One region of the Atlantibacter sp. genome, then DNA from elsewhere that is predicted to be linked to it. Evidence: predicted binding sites of a transcription regulator. Region 1 holds the regulator's gene; the other holds the start of a gene.
What was found. The regulator CRP, encoded in region 1, controls carbon source genes, mostly activating them, when cyclic AMP is high. The targets are predictions, from matches to a motif close to ATGTGANNNNNNTCACAT.
Positions count from the first base shown of each region.

Region 1 (7,864 bases):
CCAGCCTACACTTATCATTCATGCGCAGGACGACCCGTTTATGGATAGCCACGTTATCCCAGATATCGCCCAGCTACCGGCCAATATCGAATACCAGTTGACCGAATATGGCGGGCACGTGGGATTCGTAGGCGGTACCGCCCTGCGTCCGAAAATGTGGCTTGAAGCGCGCATTCCCGACTGGCTCACACCTTATCTGGATAAACCATGATTATTCCCTGGCAATCCCTCGACCCGGAAACGCTTGAAAACCTCATTGAAGCTTTTGTCTTGCGGGAAGGCACCGATTATGGTGAACATGAACGCTCGCTCAGCGATAAAGTCTCTCAGGTAAAGCACCAACTGGAACGCGGCGACGCGGTTCTGGTGTGGTCGGAACTGCATGAAACGGTCAACATCATGCCGCGCGATCAGTTTCGGGGGTAAGACCGCTCGCTGAACAATAAAAACCACTGGCGGCAGATCAGACCGCCAGAACTCATTCGCCTTGCACGGGTCTTATTTTCACGTCGCTACCCTAAGGAGTTGTTCCGCTATGTCTGCCCAACATCCGATCATCGCCGTTACCGGCTCCAGCGGGGCCGGGACCACCACCACCAGCCTCGCCTTTCGTAAGATTTTCGCCCAGCTCAACCTGCATGCCGCTGAAGTGGAAGGGGACAGCTTTCATCGCTATACCCGCCCTGAAATGGATATGGCGATCCGCAAAGCGCGCGACGTGGGCAGGCACATCAGCTATTTCGGGCCGGAGGCCAACGACTTTGGCCTGCTGGAACAGACTTTTAATCAGTACGGGCAAACCGGTACCGGGCAATCGCGTAAATATCTGCATACCTATGACGAAGCCGTACCCTGGAACCAGGTACCGGGTACTTTTACCCCCTGGCAACCGTTGCCCGAACCCACGGACGTGCTGTTTTACGAAGGGTTGCATGGCGGCGTGGTGACGCCCCATCATGATGTCGCGCGCCATGTGAATTTGCTGGTGGGCGTGGTGCCGATCGTCAACCTGGAATGGATCCAGAAGCTCATCCGTGACACCAGCGAACGCGGGCACTCCCGTGAAGCGGTGATGGATTCGGTCGTGCGTTCGATGGAAGACTACATCAACTTCATCACGCCGCAGTTCTCGCGTACCCATATTAACTTCCAGCGTGTCCCCACCGTTGATACATCAAACCCGTTTGCCGCGAAGGCAATTCCTTCGCTGGATGAGAGCCTGGTGGTGATTCACTTCAGGAACCTGGAAGGGATCGATTTCCCCTGGCTGCTGGCCATGTTGCAGGGCTCATTCATTTCCCACATCAATACATTAGTGGTGCCAGGCGGGAAAATGGGGTTGGCGATGGAGCTGATCATGCTGCCGCTGGTAAAAAGAATCATGGAAGGGCGAAAAATTTAAGGCGGCAACGCCGCCTTATTAAGCACTTATCCTTCAATCACTTCGTAGGAATGGGTGACGTTCACCGCTTTTTCCAGCATCAAGGCGACTGAACAATATTTCTCTGCCGACAGATCTACCGCACGGGACACCGCCGCGTCTTTTAACGCTTTACCGGTCACGATGAAATGCAGGTTGATGTGGGTAAAGTAGCGCGGCGCTTCTTCACGGCGCTCGGAGGTCAATTTCACCTCGCAGTCGGTGATGTCATGACGTCCTTTCTGAAGGATCGACACCACATCAATGGCGCTGCAACCGCCCGCCGCCATTAATACCATTTCCATCGGGCTGGGCGCTTTGTCACCGGAGTTGCCGTCCATTAAAACCTGGTGTCCTGAGGCGGACTCACCGAGAAAAGTTAACCCTTCTACCCACTTCACTCTTGCCTGCATTTTGGTTACTCCAGTGTTTCAAAATTACTGACAGATTACGCGGCTGTAACAAAACGCGCAACGGATGAGAGCCAGGTCAAGCTGAAACGAGACAATAGGAGACACTCACGTAAAGCTATGCTAAAACAGTCGGATGCTACAGCGATACATTGATGTAATGCATGTGTGCATACGACCACACCTATTACAGGCCACAGGACGTTAAAGGCCCCTTCTCCGGCCAGGAGAAGAGACGATTGCAAAAACCCAGAGGGTTATTATTGTTGCTCTCTGGAGTCAGCTTAAAACAGAGGATAACCGCGCATGGTGCTTGGCAAACCGCAAACAGACCCGACTCTCGAATGGTTCTTGTCTCATTGCCATATTCATAAGTACCCATCGAAGAGCACGCTGATTCACCAGGGTGAAAAGGCGGAAACGTTGTATTACATCGTTAAAGGCTCCGTGGCAGTGCTGATTAAAGATGAAGAGGGCAAGGAAATGATCCTCTCTTATCTGAATCAGGGCGATTTCATCGGCGAACTGGGATTGTTCGAAGAAGGTCAGGAACGCAGTGCCTGGGTTCGCGCCAAAACGGCGTGTGAAGTGGCAGAAATCTCTTATAAAAAATTCCGTCAGCTGATTCAGGTTAACCCTGACATCCTGATGCGTCTGTCTTCGCAGATGGCGCGCCGTCTGCAGGTGACGTCAGAGAAAGTGGGCAACCTCGCCTTCCTTGATGTCACTGGCCGCATCGCACAAACGCTGCTGAATCTGGCCAAACAGCCGGATGCCATGACCCACCCGGATGGTATGCAGATCAAAATTACCCGTCAGGAGATCGGCCAGATCGTCGGCTGCTCCCGCGAAACCGTTGGCCGCATTTTGAAAATGCTTGAAGATCAAAACCTGATCTCCGCCCACGGTAAGACCATTGTGGTTTACGGTACCCGCTAAACCCTGCGAAACGGCGTGGCAACACGCCGTCTCATCCGATCTCACCCATGTGGCGACGCCTGATCTACCACCCCGAAATCAACTACGCACTTCGTCAAACCCTGGTGTTGTGTTTGCCTGTGGCGGTGGGTCTGGTTCTGGGCCATCTGCAACAAGGTCTCCTGTTCTCCCTCGTTCCCGCCTGCTGCAACATCGCTGGCCTGGACACCCCGCACAAGCGCTTCTTTAAACGCCTGGTTATTGGCGGGTCACTGTTCGCGCTCAGCAGCCTGGCGATGCAGTTACTGCTGCTTAACGCCGTGCCGCTGCCACTGGCGCTCTCCGGGCTGGCGCTGATCCTGGGCGTAACGGCGGAAATCAGTCCGCTTCATGCTCGCCTGCTCCCGGCGTCGCTTATTGCAGCGATATTCACACTCAGCCTGGCGGGCTATATGCCGATGTGGGAGCCGCTGCTGCTGTATGCCTTGGGCACGCTGTGGTATGGGCTGTTTAACTGGTTCTGGTTCTGGGTGTGGCGCGAACAGCCGCTGCGCGAAACCCTGAGCCTGCTGTACCGCCAGTTGGCGGAATATTGCGAAGCCAAATACAGCCTGCTGACCCAGCATACCGATCCGCAAAGCGCGTTGCCGCCGCTGCTGGCACGCCAGCAAAAAACCGTCGACTTGATTACCCAGTGTTATCAGCAGCTACATATGCTGTCGACCGGTAAGCATCACGGCTATAAACGCCTGCTGCGCACTTTCCAGATCGCGCTGGATTTGCAGGAGCATATTTCCGTCAGCCTGCATCAGCCCGAAGAGGTGCAGAAACTGGTGCGCGAAAGCCACGCCGAGGCGGTGATCCGCTGGAATGCCCAGACGGTGGCGGCCCGCCTGCGGGAACGCGCCGACGATATCCTGTATCACCGTTACCCGAAGCGCTTTGAAATGGATAAGCAGATTGGCGCGCTGGAAAAAATTGCCCGCCAGCACCCCGATAACCCGGTGGGACAGTTCTGCGAATACCATTTCAGCCGTATCGCCAGAGTGCTGAAATCCCAGCGTCCACTGTATTCGCGCGATCTGATGGAAGATAAGCAGCGCCGCCTGCCCGTGCTGCGCGCGTTGAAAAGCTATCTGTCATTGAAGTCCACCGCCCTGCGCAGTTCCGCCCGTATCGCGGTGATGCTGAGCATTGCCAGCCTGGTGGGTAGCGCCCTGCACCTACCGAAACCCTACTGGATTTTAATGACCGTGATGTTCGTGACCCAGAACGGCTACGGCGCCACGCGGGTGCGTATTCTCCACCGAGCGGGCGGCACCATGGCCGGGCTTATCATCGCCGGGATCACTCTGCACTATCACGTTGCCGATGGCTACACCCTGCTGGCGATGTTGGTCATCACCATCGTGAGCTATCTCATCATCCGCAAAAATTACGGCTGGGCGACTATCGGCTTTACCGTCACGGCGGTGTATAGCCTGCAACTGCTCTCCCTGAGCGGGGAGCAGTATATTCTGCCGAGACTGATTGATACCTTGATTGGCTGCCTGATCGCCTTTGGCGGCATGGTGTGGTTGTGGCCCCAGTGGCAAAGCGGCCTGCTGCGTAAAAACGCTCACGATGCGCTGGAGGCAGACCAGAAAGCGATACGCTTGATCCTCAGTGACGACCCGCAACCTACGCCGCTGGCCTGGCAGCGCATGCTGGTCAACCAGGCGCATAACGCGTTGTACAATTCGCTGAACCAGGCGATGCAGGAACCGGGATTCAATACCCGCTATCTGGAAGAGATGAAGCTGTGGGTGACCCACAGCCAGTTTATCGTCGAGCATATTAATGCGATGACCACTATGGCGCGGGAACACACCATGCTGACGCGTGACCTGGCGCAGCGCTATTTGCAGTCCTGCGAAATTGCGCTCCAGCGCTGCCAGCAGCGGCTGGAATATGACGAGCCGGGGGAAACCAAAGACGCGGTGATCCTGGATATGCCGGAAGCCCTGTCTCAGGGGCCGTTAAGCGTGCTGGAACAGCATCTCCAGCGGATACTCGGCCATCTCGACACCATGCACACCATTTCGTCAGTAGCATGGCGTCAGCGGCCGCATCATGGGATCTGGCTAAACCGGCGGCTCAATAATCCGAAAGCGGTTAACGACTGACTTTCGCAACGGCCTGCGCGAAGCGCGTCATGCCTTCATCGATATCGGCACTTTCAACCACCAGCGATGGCGCGAAGCGCATCACATCCGGGCCAGCGTTCAGCACCATCACGCCCGCTTCTGCCGCCGCGTGCAAAAACTCACGCGCACGGCCTTTGTACTGCGGTTTAAGCTCGGCGCCAATCAGTAGCCCCATGCCGCGAATGTCGCTGAACACGTCGTACTGCGCGTCAATTTGCTCAAGATGCTTCACGAACTGGGCACGTTTTTGGTTCACGCCAGCCAGTACATCCGGGGTATTGATGATATCGAACGCCGCGCCGGCTACCGCACAGGCTAACGGGTTGCCGCCGTAAGTGGAGCCGTGAGAGCCTACATGGAACGCCGAGGCGATATCCTGAGTGGTCAACATTGCACTGATCGGGAAACCGCCGCCCAGGGCTTTGGCGCTGGTGAGGATATCCGGCGTCACGCCGTAATGCATGTAAGCGAACAGATCGCCGGTACGGCCCATGCCGCACTGCACTTCATCAAACACCAACAGCGCCTGATGTTTGTCGCACAACTCGCGCAGGCCCTTTAAGAATTCCGGGGTCGCCGCCGTCACGCCGCCTTCGCCCTGAATCGGCTCCACCACAATGGCGCAGGTGTGATCGTCAATCACTGCTTCCACCGCATGCAGATCGTTAAACGGCACGTGGATAATATCTGCCGGTTTCGGGCCGAAGCCGTCAGAATATTTCGGCTGCCCGCCGACCGACACGGTAAACAGCGAACGGCCATGGAAAGCGTTATGGAAGGCGATGATTTTGGTTTTATACGGGCTGTGGCGGGTAGAGGCGTAATAGCGCGCCAGTTTGAACGCGGTCTCATTGGCTTCGGTGCCCGAGTTCATAAACAGTACGCGCTCGGCAAAGGTCGCGTTGATAATTTTGCGACCCAGGCGCAGCGCTGGTTCATTGGTAAACACGTTGCTGGTGTGCCACAGCGTTTCGCCCTGGTTTTTTAATGCCTCCACCAGCGCCGGATGGCAGTGACCCAGCGCCGTGACCGCAATCCCGCCGGCAAAATCAACGTACTCTTTACCCTGCTGATCCCATACGCGGCTGCCCTGCCCTTTTACCGGGATAAACTCAGCCGGTGCATAGACTGGCAGAATAACGTCGTCAAAAGTCGCCCGGGTAATTGCAGTCTGTTCATTTGCCATCTTATGCCCATCCGTTTATGCAAAATCTTAATTGAAAATATAAGCACAAAATATGCATAAAAAATCAATTAATGGCAATAAAAAATCAGCGGCGTAAAAAGTTGGCAAGCAGCGCGTGGCCCTGTTCGCTGAGAATGCTTTCGGGATGAAACTGCACACCCTCCAGATCCCACTCGCGATGGCGAATGCCCATGATTTCATCCTCCGCGCTCCAGGCGGTGACGTCGAAGTCGTCCGGCAGCGTGGCGGGGTCAATCAGCAGGGAGTGATAGCGCGTCACGGTGAGCGGGTTATTCAGCCCGTGAAACACGCCGCTACCGTTATGGCGAATCGCTGAGGTTTTGCCGTGCATCACCTGACGGGCGCGAATAATCCGTGCGCCAAACGCCTGGCCTATGGCCTGATGCCCAAGGCAGACCCCGAGGATCGGCAGCTTACCCGCGTAATCACGAATCACATCCAGAGAGATGCCCGCTTCATTGGGGGTGCAGGGGCCGGGGGAAATGACAATTTTTTGCGGCGCGAGCGTGGCGATGTCGGCAACGCTGATTTCATCGTTGCGCTTAACCACCACCTCTGCGCCGAGTTCGCAGAAATACTGGTACAGGTTCCAGGTGAACGAATCGTAGTTATCAATCAGCAGTAGCATGGCGGCTCCGAAAAAATGAACCGCGCTATTCTACTCACTTTCCCGTGCTTCACTCACCACTTTGCTGAATATCAAGACCAGCGGCTCCAGATCGCCCATCGCGCCAGCCTGGTTTGCTTCACGCCAGAACGGCGGGTCGATATCGCGCCAGTCGAGACTATACCCGGCATGAATCGCCAGTTGCTCAAAGAAAATGCGCTGGCTCAGGCCAGAACCCAGGCGGAACGGGTGCAGCACATTAATCTCGCAATAGTAGTGCGCCAGCCGCTGGATAAATTCCGGCGCGGCCAGCCCTGCCAGATACCCTTCGTCTTCCAGATCCTGGAACAGGTCGTTGCCCTCTTTCTCGATATAGCCGAAATGGCAGAAGCGGGTATCGCCCTGGTAAATATCCACTTCACGCAACTCGCCCGCCCAGTCGAACACGTCCTGGAACAGGTGACGGTGGATAGCACAGAGATGGGGCAACCCGCGTGGGATCGGCCCCAGCGGCAACGTGGCGGCACGCAGCGCAACCAGTTCCAGCATCGCGGCATCCAGACGCTGCGCCTGGCGGATAGTAAGGCGGTTTTTCAGTACATCCAGACCGGCATAGAGATACGGATCGCGCCCGTCGCCAAATTTATCGCTCATATTGCCCCCTGACTTCCTGAAGGCGTTGCTCGGCTTCGTCTGTGGTTAACTCGATTAGCGGGATATCGCGTCCCTCCAGGCGCAGGCTGGCCTGAAAGTTGCCGTTTCGCTTTTGCTCCCAGAGACGGGATTTCTGTTTATCGGTGAGTTTTTTAGACATAGCGCCTCCCTGATCGTGACCGTATTTGCCACAAGTATAAGCAGCAAATCACAGACACGCCGGGAGGCGGCAAACGCGGGTTAAGCGAACCCGCGCAAAAAGCGGTTATGGCAGGACTTTAGCAGACAGGATAACTATCGGTTTTGACGGGACATTTTGGTAAGGACCCACGTCGTGAGTCTGGGCCTGGGCAATTTTATCGGCAATGTCCATCCCTTTCACAACTTTACCAAATACCGCATACCCGAAATCGCGCTGGCCGTGGTCGAGAAACGCGTTGTCAGCCACGTTGATAAAGAACT
Region 1 covers NZ_DAMBQK010000007.1:13,040-20,903, forward strand. Annotated here, with positions in the region: gene RT120_RS08640 (hydrolase) at 1-211, shown strand, start outside; gene RT120_RS08645 (YheU family protein) at 208-426, shown strand; gene RT120_RS08650 (phosphoribulokinase) at 536-1,402, shown strand; gene RT120_RS08655 (OsmC family protein) at 1,429-1,833, opposite strand; gene crp (cAMP-activated global transcriptional regulator CRP) at 2,137-2,769, shown strand; gene RT120_RS08665 (YccS/YhfK family putative transporter) at 2,817-4,913, shown strand; gene RT120_RS08670 (aspartate aminotransferase family protein) at 4,903-6,120, opposite strand; gene pabA (aminodeoxychorismate synthase component 2) at 6,206-6,769, opposite strand; gene RT120_RS08680 (putative adenosine monophosphate-protein transferase Fic) at 6,800-7,402, opposite strand; gene RT120_RS08685 (YhfG family protein) at 7,392-7,562, opposite strand; gene ppiA (peptidylprolyl isomerase A) at 7,668-7,864, opposite strand, start outside.

Region 2 (7,864 bases), on a different contig from region 1:
CCGCGACCTGGCGTATGCGAAAGTATTCGTTACGTTTTTGAACGATAAAGACGAAGAGGCTATCAAAGCGGGCATTAAAGCCCTTCAGGAAGCCTCCGGCTTTATCCGCTCGCTGCTGGGTAAAGCAATGCGTCTGCGTATCGTGCCGGAATTAACCTTCTTCTATGACAACTCATTGGTAGAAGGGATGCGCATGTCTAACCTGGTGAGTAATGTCATCAAGGACGACGAAGCGCGTCGCGTCAACCCGGACGATAGCAAGGAGGACTGATGAGTCGTCCTCGTCGTCGCGGCCGCGATGTGCATGGCGTGTTGTTACTTGATAAGCCCGGTGGGCTTTCATCCAACGACGCGCTGCAAAAAGTCAAACGCCTCTACAATGCTAATCGGGCAGGGCATACCGGCGCGCTGGACCCGCTGGCGACCGGTATGTTGCCGATTTGCCTTGGCGAGGCGACGAAGTTTTCCCAGTATCTGCTTGATTCCGATAAACGCTATCGTGTGATTGCGCGGCTCGGCCAGCGTACCGATACGTCGGACGCTGACGGTAATATCGTCCAGGAAAGGCCGGTAACCTTTACCGCTCAGGAGCTGGAGAGCGCACTGGACAGTTTCCGAGGCGAGACGCAGCAGGTTCCAACCATGTTCTCGGCGCTCAAATATCAGGGCAAACCGCTGTACGAATATGCACGCCAGGGGATTGTGGTACCGCGTGAAGCGCGTCCGATCACCGTGTATGAGCTGCTGTTTATGCGTCATGAAGGGCTGGAGCTGGAGCTGGAAGTTCACTGCTCCAAGGGCACCTATATTCGCACTATCATTGACGATCTGGGCGAAAAGCTCGGCTGCGGCGCGCACGTCAGCTATCTGCGTCGGCTTGCGGTGAGTAAATATCCTATCGACCGCATGGTGACGCTTGAGCAACTGACGGAACTGCGTGCTCAGGCAGATGAACAAGGCGTTGATCTGGCAACGGTGCTCGACCCGTTGCTGATGCCGATGGACAGTCCGGCTTCGGATTTCCCGATGGTGAATATTCAACCTGTTATCGCTGGCTATTTCAAAAATGGTCAGCCAGTGCGCGTCGCGGATGTGCCGTCGCAGGGCCTGGTGCGCGTCACCGAAGGCGATGAGCAGAAGTTTATTGGCATGGGTGAAATTGATGATGAGGGTCGCGTCGCGCCCCGTCGTCTGGTTGTGGAATACCACGACTAACGTTTGCGATAAGCTGCTGTGACAGGTAGAATATTGCGGCTAAATACACTGCCAGTCGTTATCTTAACGCTGACAGGTATCTGGGGTGGCTGAATTAGAGATCGGCACCCTCTTTTTTATCTATAATTTTGGAGTTGAAAATGTCTCTAAGCGTTGAAGCTAAAGCTAAAATCGTTTCTGAGTTCGGTCGTGGTACTAACGACAGCGGTTCTACCGAAGTACAGGTTGCTCTGCTGACTGCTCAGATTAACCACCTGCAAGGCCACTTTGCAGAGCACAAAAAAGATCACCACAGCCGTCGTGGTCTGCTGCGCATGGTTTCTCAGCGTCGTAAACTGCTCGACTACCTGAAACGTAAAGATGTAGCACGTTATACCAGCCTGATCGAACGTCTGGGCCTGCGTCGCTAATTCTTGCGAGTTTCAGAAAAGGGGGCCTTTATGGCCCCTTTTTTCAACCAGATGGCAGAAATCCACAGTACAATACTGTATTGTTGCCTGAAGGGATCTTCTTGTGCAGAGGTTCGCGCGGCTAATGAGAGGCTTGACTCCGCGACGGGGTTAGGATTGTCATTAGTCGCGAGGATGCAAAGAAGGTCAATACTCAACAGCACGCCGCATCGGTGTGCTGTCATTCATTCAGAAAGGGTATTATTTTGCTAAATCCGATCGTTCGTAAATTTCAATATGGTCAGCATACCGTCACGTTAGAGACCGGTATGATGGCGCGCCAGGCTACCGCCGCTGTGATGGTAAGCATGGACGACACCGCAGTATTCGTTACCGTTGTGGGTCAGAAAAAAGCCAAACCTGGCCAGGATTTCTTCCCGCTGACCGTTAACTATCAGGAGCGTACCTACGCTGCTGGCCGTATCCCGGGTAGCTTCTTCCGTCGTGAAGGCCGTCCGAGCGAAGGCGAAACCCTGATTGCACGTCTGATTGACCGTCCGGTTCGTCCGCTGTTCCCGGAAGGCTTCGTTAACGAAGTCCAGGTTATCGCGACCGTTGTGTCCGTAAACCCGCAAGTTCACCCGGATATCGTGGCGATGATCGGCGCGTCCGCTGCGCTGAGCCTATCTGGTATTCCGTTCAATGGCCCAATCGGCGCTGCACGCGTGGGTTACATCAACGACCAGTATGTGCTGAACCCGACTGCCGACGAACTGAAAAACAGCAAGCTGGATCTGGTGGTTGCCGGTACTGAAGGCGCTGTGCTGATGGTGGAATCCGAAGCAGAACTGCTGAGCGAAGATCAGATGCTGGGCGCAGTAGTATTTGGCCACGACCAACAGCAGATTGTTATCGAGAACATCAACTCACTGGTTGCTGAAGCGGGCAAACCGCGTTGGGACTGGCAGCCGGAAGCCGCTAACGATGCGTTGAACAGCCGCGTTGCCGCGCTGGCTGAAGCTCGTCTGAGCGACGCTTACCGCATTACCGACAAACAAGAACGTTATTCTCAGATCGACGCTATCAAATCTGACGTTATCGCTGCACTGCAGGCGGAACAATCAGAAGGCGACGCGCTGGATGAAAACGAACTGAACGACATTCTGCACGCTATCGAGAAAAACGTGGTGCGTAGCCGCGTACTGCGTGGCGAGCCGCGTATCGATGGCCGTGAAAAAGACATGATCCGTGGTCTGGACGTTCGTACCGGCGTACTGCCGCGTACTCACGGTTCCGCACTGTTCACCCGTGGTGAAACGCAGGCGCTGGTTACCGCGACGCTGGGTACTGCACGTGATGCGCAGAACCTGGACGAGCTGATGGGCGAACGTACCGACAACTTCCTGTTCCACTATAACTTCCCTCCGTACTCTGTTGGTGAGACCGGAATGGTAGGTTCACCGAAGCGTCGTGAAATCGGTCACGGTCGTCTGGCGAAACGCGGCGTGATGGCAGTTATGCCGGATGCAGAGCGCTTCCCGTACACCGTACGTGTCGTATCTGAAATCACCGAATCCAACGGTTCTTCATCCATGGCTTCCGTGTGCGGCGCTTCTCTGGCGCTGATGGACGCAGGTGTGCCGGTGAAAGCTGCCGTTGCGGGTATCGCGATGGGTCTGGTGAAAGAAGGCGACAACTTCGTGGTTCTGTCTGACATTCTGGGCGACGAAGATCACCTGGGCGACATGGACTTTAAAGTAGCCGGTAGCCGTGAAGGTATCTCCGCGCTGCAGATGGACATCAAAATCGAAGGCATCACCCGCGAAATCATGCAGGTGGCACTGAACCAGGCTAAGGGCGCGCGTCTGCACATCCTGAGCGTGATGGAGCAGGCTATCAACGCACCGCGTGGCGATATCTCCGAGTTCGCTCCGCGTATCCACACCATCAAAATCAACCCGGACAAGATCAAAGACGTGATCGGTAAGGGTGGTTCTGTGATCCGTGCGTTGACCGAAGAAACCGGCACCACCATCGAAATCGAAGATGACGGTACCGTGAAAATCGCAGCGACCGACGGTGAAAAAGCGAAACATGCTATCCGCCGTATCGAAGAGATCACCGCTGAAATCGAAGTGGGTCGCGTTTATAACGGTAAAGTCACCCGTATCGTTGATTTCGGTGCGTTTGTTGCCATTGGCGGCGGCAAAGAAGGCCTGGTACACATTTCCCAGATCGCTGACAAGCGCGTTGAGAAAGTGACTGATTATCTGCAGATGAATCAGGAAGTGCCGGTCAAAGTTCTGGAAGTGGATCGCCAGGGCCGTATCCGTTTAAGCATTAAAGAAGCAGCCGAGCCGTCTCAGCCGGCGGCCGCACCGGACGCTCCGGCAGCACCGCAAGCTGAATAAGGGTTGCTATTAGGCTCTCCATGTTCGCATGGAGAGCTCTTTGATACCGGGCTGGAAGCCGGGTTTGCAACCGGGGAACAGGACGTTCATCCAATTGTTGTCTTCGGGAGTGGGAAATGAAGCCTTTTTTGCGCTGGTGTTTCGTTGCGACAGCTCTCACGCTGGCAGGATGCAGCAACTCTGCCTGGCGTAAGAGTGAAGTCCTCGCGGTACCATTGCAACCGACTTTGCAGCAAGAAGTCATTCTGGCTCGCATGGAACAAATTCTTGCCAGTCGGGCTTTAACCGATGATGAACGTGCTCAGCTTTTATATGAGCGCGGAGTGTTGTATGATAGTCTTGGTTTGCGGGCACTGGCGCGAAATGATTTTTCACAAGCGCTGGCTATCCGCCCCGATATGCCTGAAGTATTCAATTACTTAGGCATTTATTTAACGCAGGCAGGCAATTTTGATGCTGCCTATGAAGCGTTTGATTCTGTACTTGAGCTTGATCCAACTTACAACTACGCGCATTTAAATCGCGGTATCGCCCTCTATTACGGCGGACGTTACCGGTTAGCGCAAGATGATCTGCTGGCGTTTTATCAAGACGATCCCAATGATCCTTTCCGTAGTCTGTGGCTCTATATTGCTGAAAGCAAACTGGATGAGAAACAGGCCAAAGCGTCGTTACAACAGCGCTTAGACAAATCGGATAAAGAGCAATGGGGATGGAACATTGTCGAGTTCTACCTGGGCAACATTAACGAAGCAACGTTAATGGAACGCCTCAAGGCGGACGCAACGGATAACACCTCGCTCGCTGAGCATCTCAGTGAAACCAACTTCTATTTAGGTAAGTACTACCTAAGTCTGGGGGAATTGGACAGCGCTACGGCACTGTTCAAATTAGCGGTAGCTAACAACGTACATAACTACGTTGAACACCGTTATGCATTGTTGGAATTAGCGCTCTTGGGCCAGGAGCAAGAAGACCTGGCAGAATCGGACCAGCAATAGCTGACGGACATTTATCAGCCCATAAACTTTTTTAAAGTCATCACCTTAACGGGTGAGGGCGTTTTTGTTCGTCAATCAATCAAATTTGAGCCGGTTCACACTTTTCAATGAAAATTGCAGATCTTTTTCATGATGAGTTATGTAGACTGGCCGCCATTTATCTTGAGGCACACGTACTACATGACTGAATTCGAAACCACTTTTTCTGATCTGGGGCTGAAGACTCCTATCCTTGAAGCCCTTACCGATCTGGGTTACGAAAAGCCATCTCCGATCCAGGCTGAGTGTATTCCGCACCTGCTTGGTGGCCGCGATGTTCTGGGTATGGCCCAGACAGGCAGCGGCAAAACCGCAGCGTTCTCTTTACCGCTGCTGAACAACCTTGATCCTGAATTGAAAGCGCCGCAAATCCTGGTGCTGGCCCCGACCCGCGAGCTGGCGGTTCAGGTTGCTGAAGCAATGACGGACTTCTCTAAACATATGCATGGCGTAAACGTGGTAGCCCTTTACGGCGGCCAGCGTTATGACGTGCAACTGCGTGCCCTGCGTCAGGGCCCACAGATTGTTGTGGGTACCCCAGGCCGCCTGCTTGACCATTTAAAACGCGGTACGCTGAACCTGTCCAACCTGAGCGGTCTGGTACTGGACGAAGCGGATGAAATGCTGCGTATGGGCTTCATCGAAGACGTTGAAACCATCATGGCGCAGATCCCGGAAGGTCATCAGACCGCTCTGTTCTCCGCCACCATGCCGGAAGCGATTCGCCGTATTACCCGCCGCTTTATGAAAGAGCCGCAGGAAGTACGCATTCAGTCCAGCGTGACCACTCGCCCGGACATCAGCCAGAGCTACTGGACTGTTTACGGCATGCGTAAAAACGAAGCGCTGGTGCGTTTCCTGGAAGCGGAAGACTTTGACGCGGCGATTATTTTCGTGCGTACCAAAAACGCGACCCTGGAAGTGGCTGAAGCGCTGGAGCGCAGCGGTTACAACAGCGCCGCGCTGAACGGCGACATGAACCAGGCGCTGCGTGAGCAGACCCTGGAGCGCCTGAAAGATGGTCGTCTGGACATCCTGATTGCGACCGACGTTGCGGCCCGTGGCCTGGACGTTGAGCGTATCAGCCTGGTTGTTAACTACGACATCCCGATGGATTCAGAATCTTACGTTCACCGTATTGGCCGTACCGGCCGTGCGGGTCGTGCTGGCCGCGCGCTGCTGTTCGTTGAGAACCGCGAGCGTCGTCTGCTGCGCAACATCGAACGCACCATGAAACTGACCATCCCGGAAGTGGAACTGCCGAACGCAGAACTGCTGGGCACACGCCGTCTGGAGAAATTCGCCGCTAAAGTACAGCAGCAGCTGGAAAGCAGCGATCTGGATCAGTACCGCGCCCTGCTGGCGAAAATCCAGCCGACTGCGGAAGACGAAGAGCTGGACATCGAAACTCTGGCTGCCGCGCTGCTGAAAATGGCACAGGGCGAACGCCCGCTGATCCTGCCGCCGGATGCGCCGATGCGTCCGCGTCGTGAATTCCGTGAGCGTGACGATCGTTTCGAACGTCGCAGCGATCGTAACGATCGTGGTCCGCGTAGCGACCGTCCGCAGCGTGAAGGCGAAGAGCGTCCGCGCCGTGAACGTCGTGACGTTGGCGATATGGAACTGTACCGCATTGAAGTGGGTCGTGATGATGGCGTTGAAGTTCGTCATATCGTTGGCGCTATCGCTAACGAAGGCGACATCAGCAGCCGTTACATCGGCAACATCAAGCTGTTTGCTTCCCACTCCACCATTGAGCTGCCGAAAGGTATGCCGGGTGAAGTTCTGCAACACTTTACCCGCACGCGTATTCTCAACAAACCGATGAATATGCAACTGCTGGGCGACGCGCAACCGCGTCCGGATCGCGGCGGTGAACGTCGTGGTGGTGGTGCCGGGGCTGGCGCTGGCCGTGGCGGTTTCGGCGGCGAGCGTCGTGAAGGCGGTCGTAGCGAAGGTCGTCGTTTCAGCGGCGAACGTCGTGAAGGTGGCGCAGGCCGTAGCTTTAGCGGTGAGCGTCGTGAAGGTGGCCGTGGCCCGCGTCGTGAAGATGGCGCAGCACCGTCCCGTCGTCGCTTTGGTGACGCATAAGTCCTGAACGCCTTACGGTTTACAAACTGTAAAGTTTAATAAACAGTCCCAGTCAAAATGATTGGGACTTTTTTTATCTGGTTTGTACTCATGTACTGGTACAATGAGGCATCCTCTTTCAGGATTCGATTGTTACTACAGGACATAAAATGGCAACCCTCTCCACCACCAGCGTATCGCCTTCCATTCTGGGCGGCATTGTTATCATTGCAGGCACTATCATCGGAGCGGGGATGTTTTCTCTGCCGGTCGTTATGTCTGGCGCGTGGTTTTTCTGGTCGCTGGCGGCGTTAGGGATAACCTGGTTCTGTATGCTGCACTCCGGCTTAATGATCCTCGAAGCTAACCTCAACTACGCGCCCGGTGCCAGCTTCGATACCATGACCAAAGATCTGCTGGGCAAATACTGGACCTGGATTAACGGCCTCTCTATCGCCTTTGTGCTGTATATCCTGACCTATGCCTATATCTCGGCAAGCGGCTCGATACTGCATCACACGCTGTCGGAAATGTCGCTGTCGTTTTCTCCTCGGCTGGCGGGGCTGATTTTTGCTTTGATCGTAGCATTCGTGGTGTGGCTCAGCACACGCGCGGTCAGCAGAATGACGGCGATTGTGCTTGGCGCGAAAGTGATTACTTTTTTCCTGACCTTCGGCAGTCTGTTAGGCCATGTGGAACCCGCCACGCTGTTTAACGTCGCGGAACCGCAGCCTTCCTA
Region 2 covers NZ_DAMBQK010000028.1:23,679-31,542, reverse strand. Annotated here, with positions in the region: gene rbfA (30S ribosome-binding factor RbfA) at 1-271, shown strand, start outside; gene truB (tRNA pseudouridine(55) synthase TruB) at 271-1,215, shown strand; gene rpsO (30S ribosomal protein S15) at 1,356-1,625, shown strand; gene pnp (polyribonucleotide nucleotidyltransferase) at 1,871-4,015, shown strand; gene nlpI (lipoprotein NlpI) at 4,132-5,016, shown strand; gene yrbN (protein YrbN) at 5,124-5,204, shown strand; gene RT120_RS19310 (DEAD/DEAH family ATP-dependent RNA helicase) at 5,197-7,146, shown strand; gene mtr (tryptophan permease) at 7,296-7,864, shown strand, end outside.
Region 2: yrbN (protein YrbN) is a predicted target of CRP. The motif match lies at 5,100-5,117, and genes of this name have one in related genera.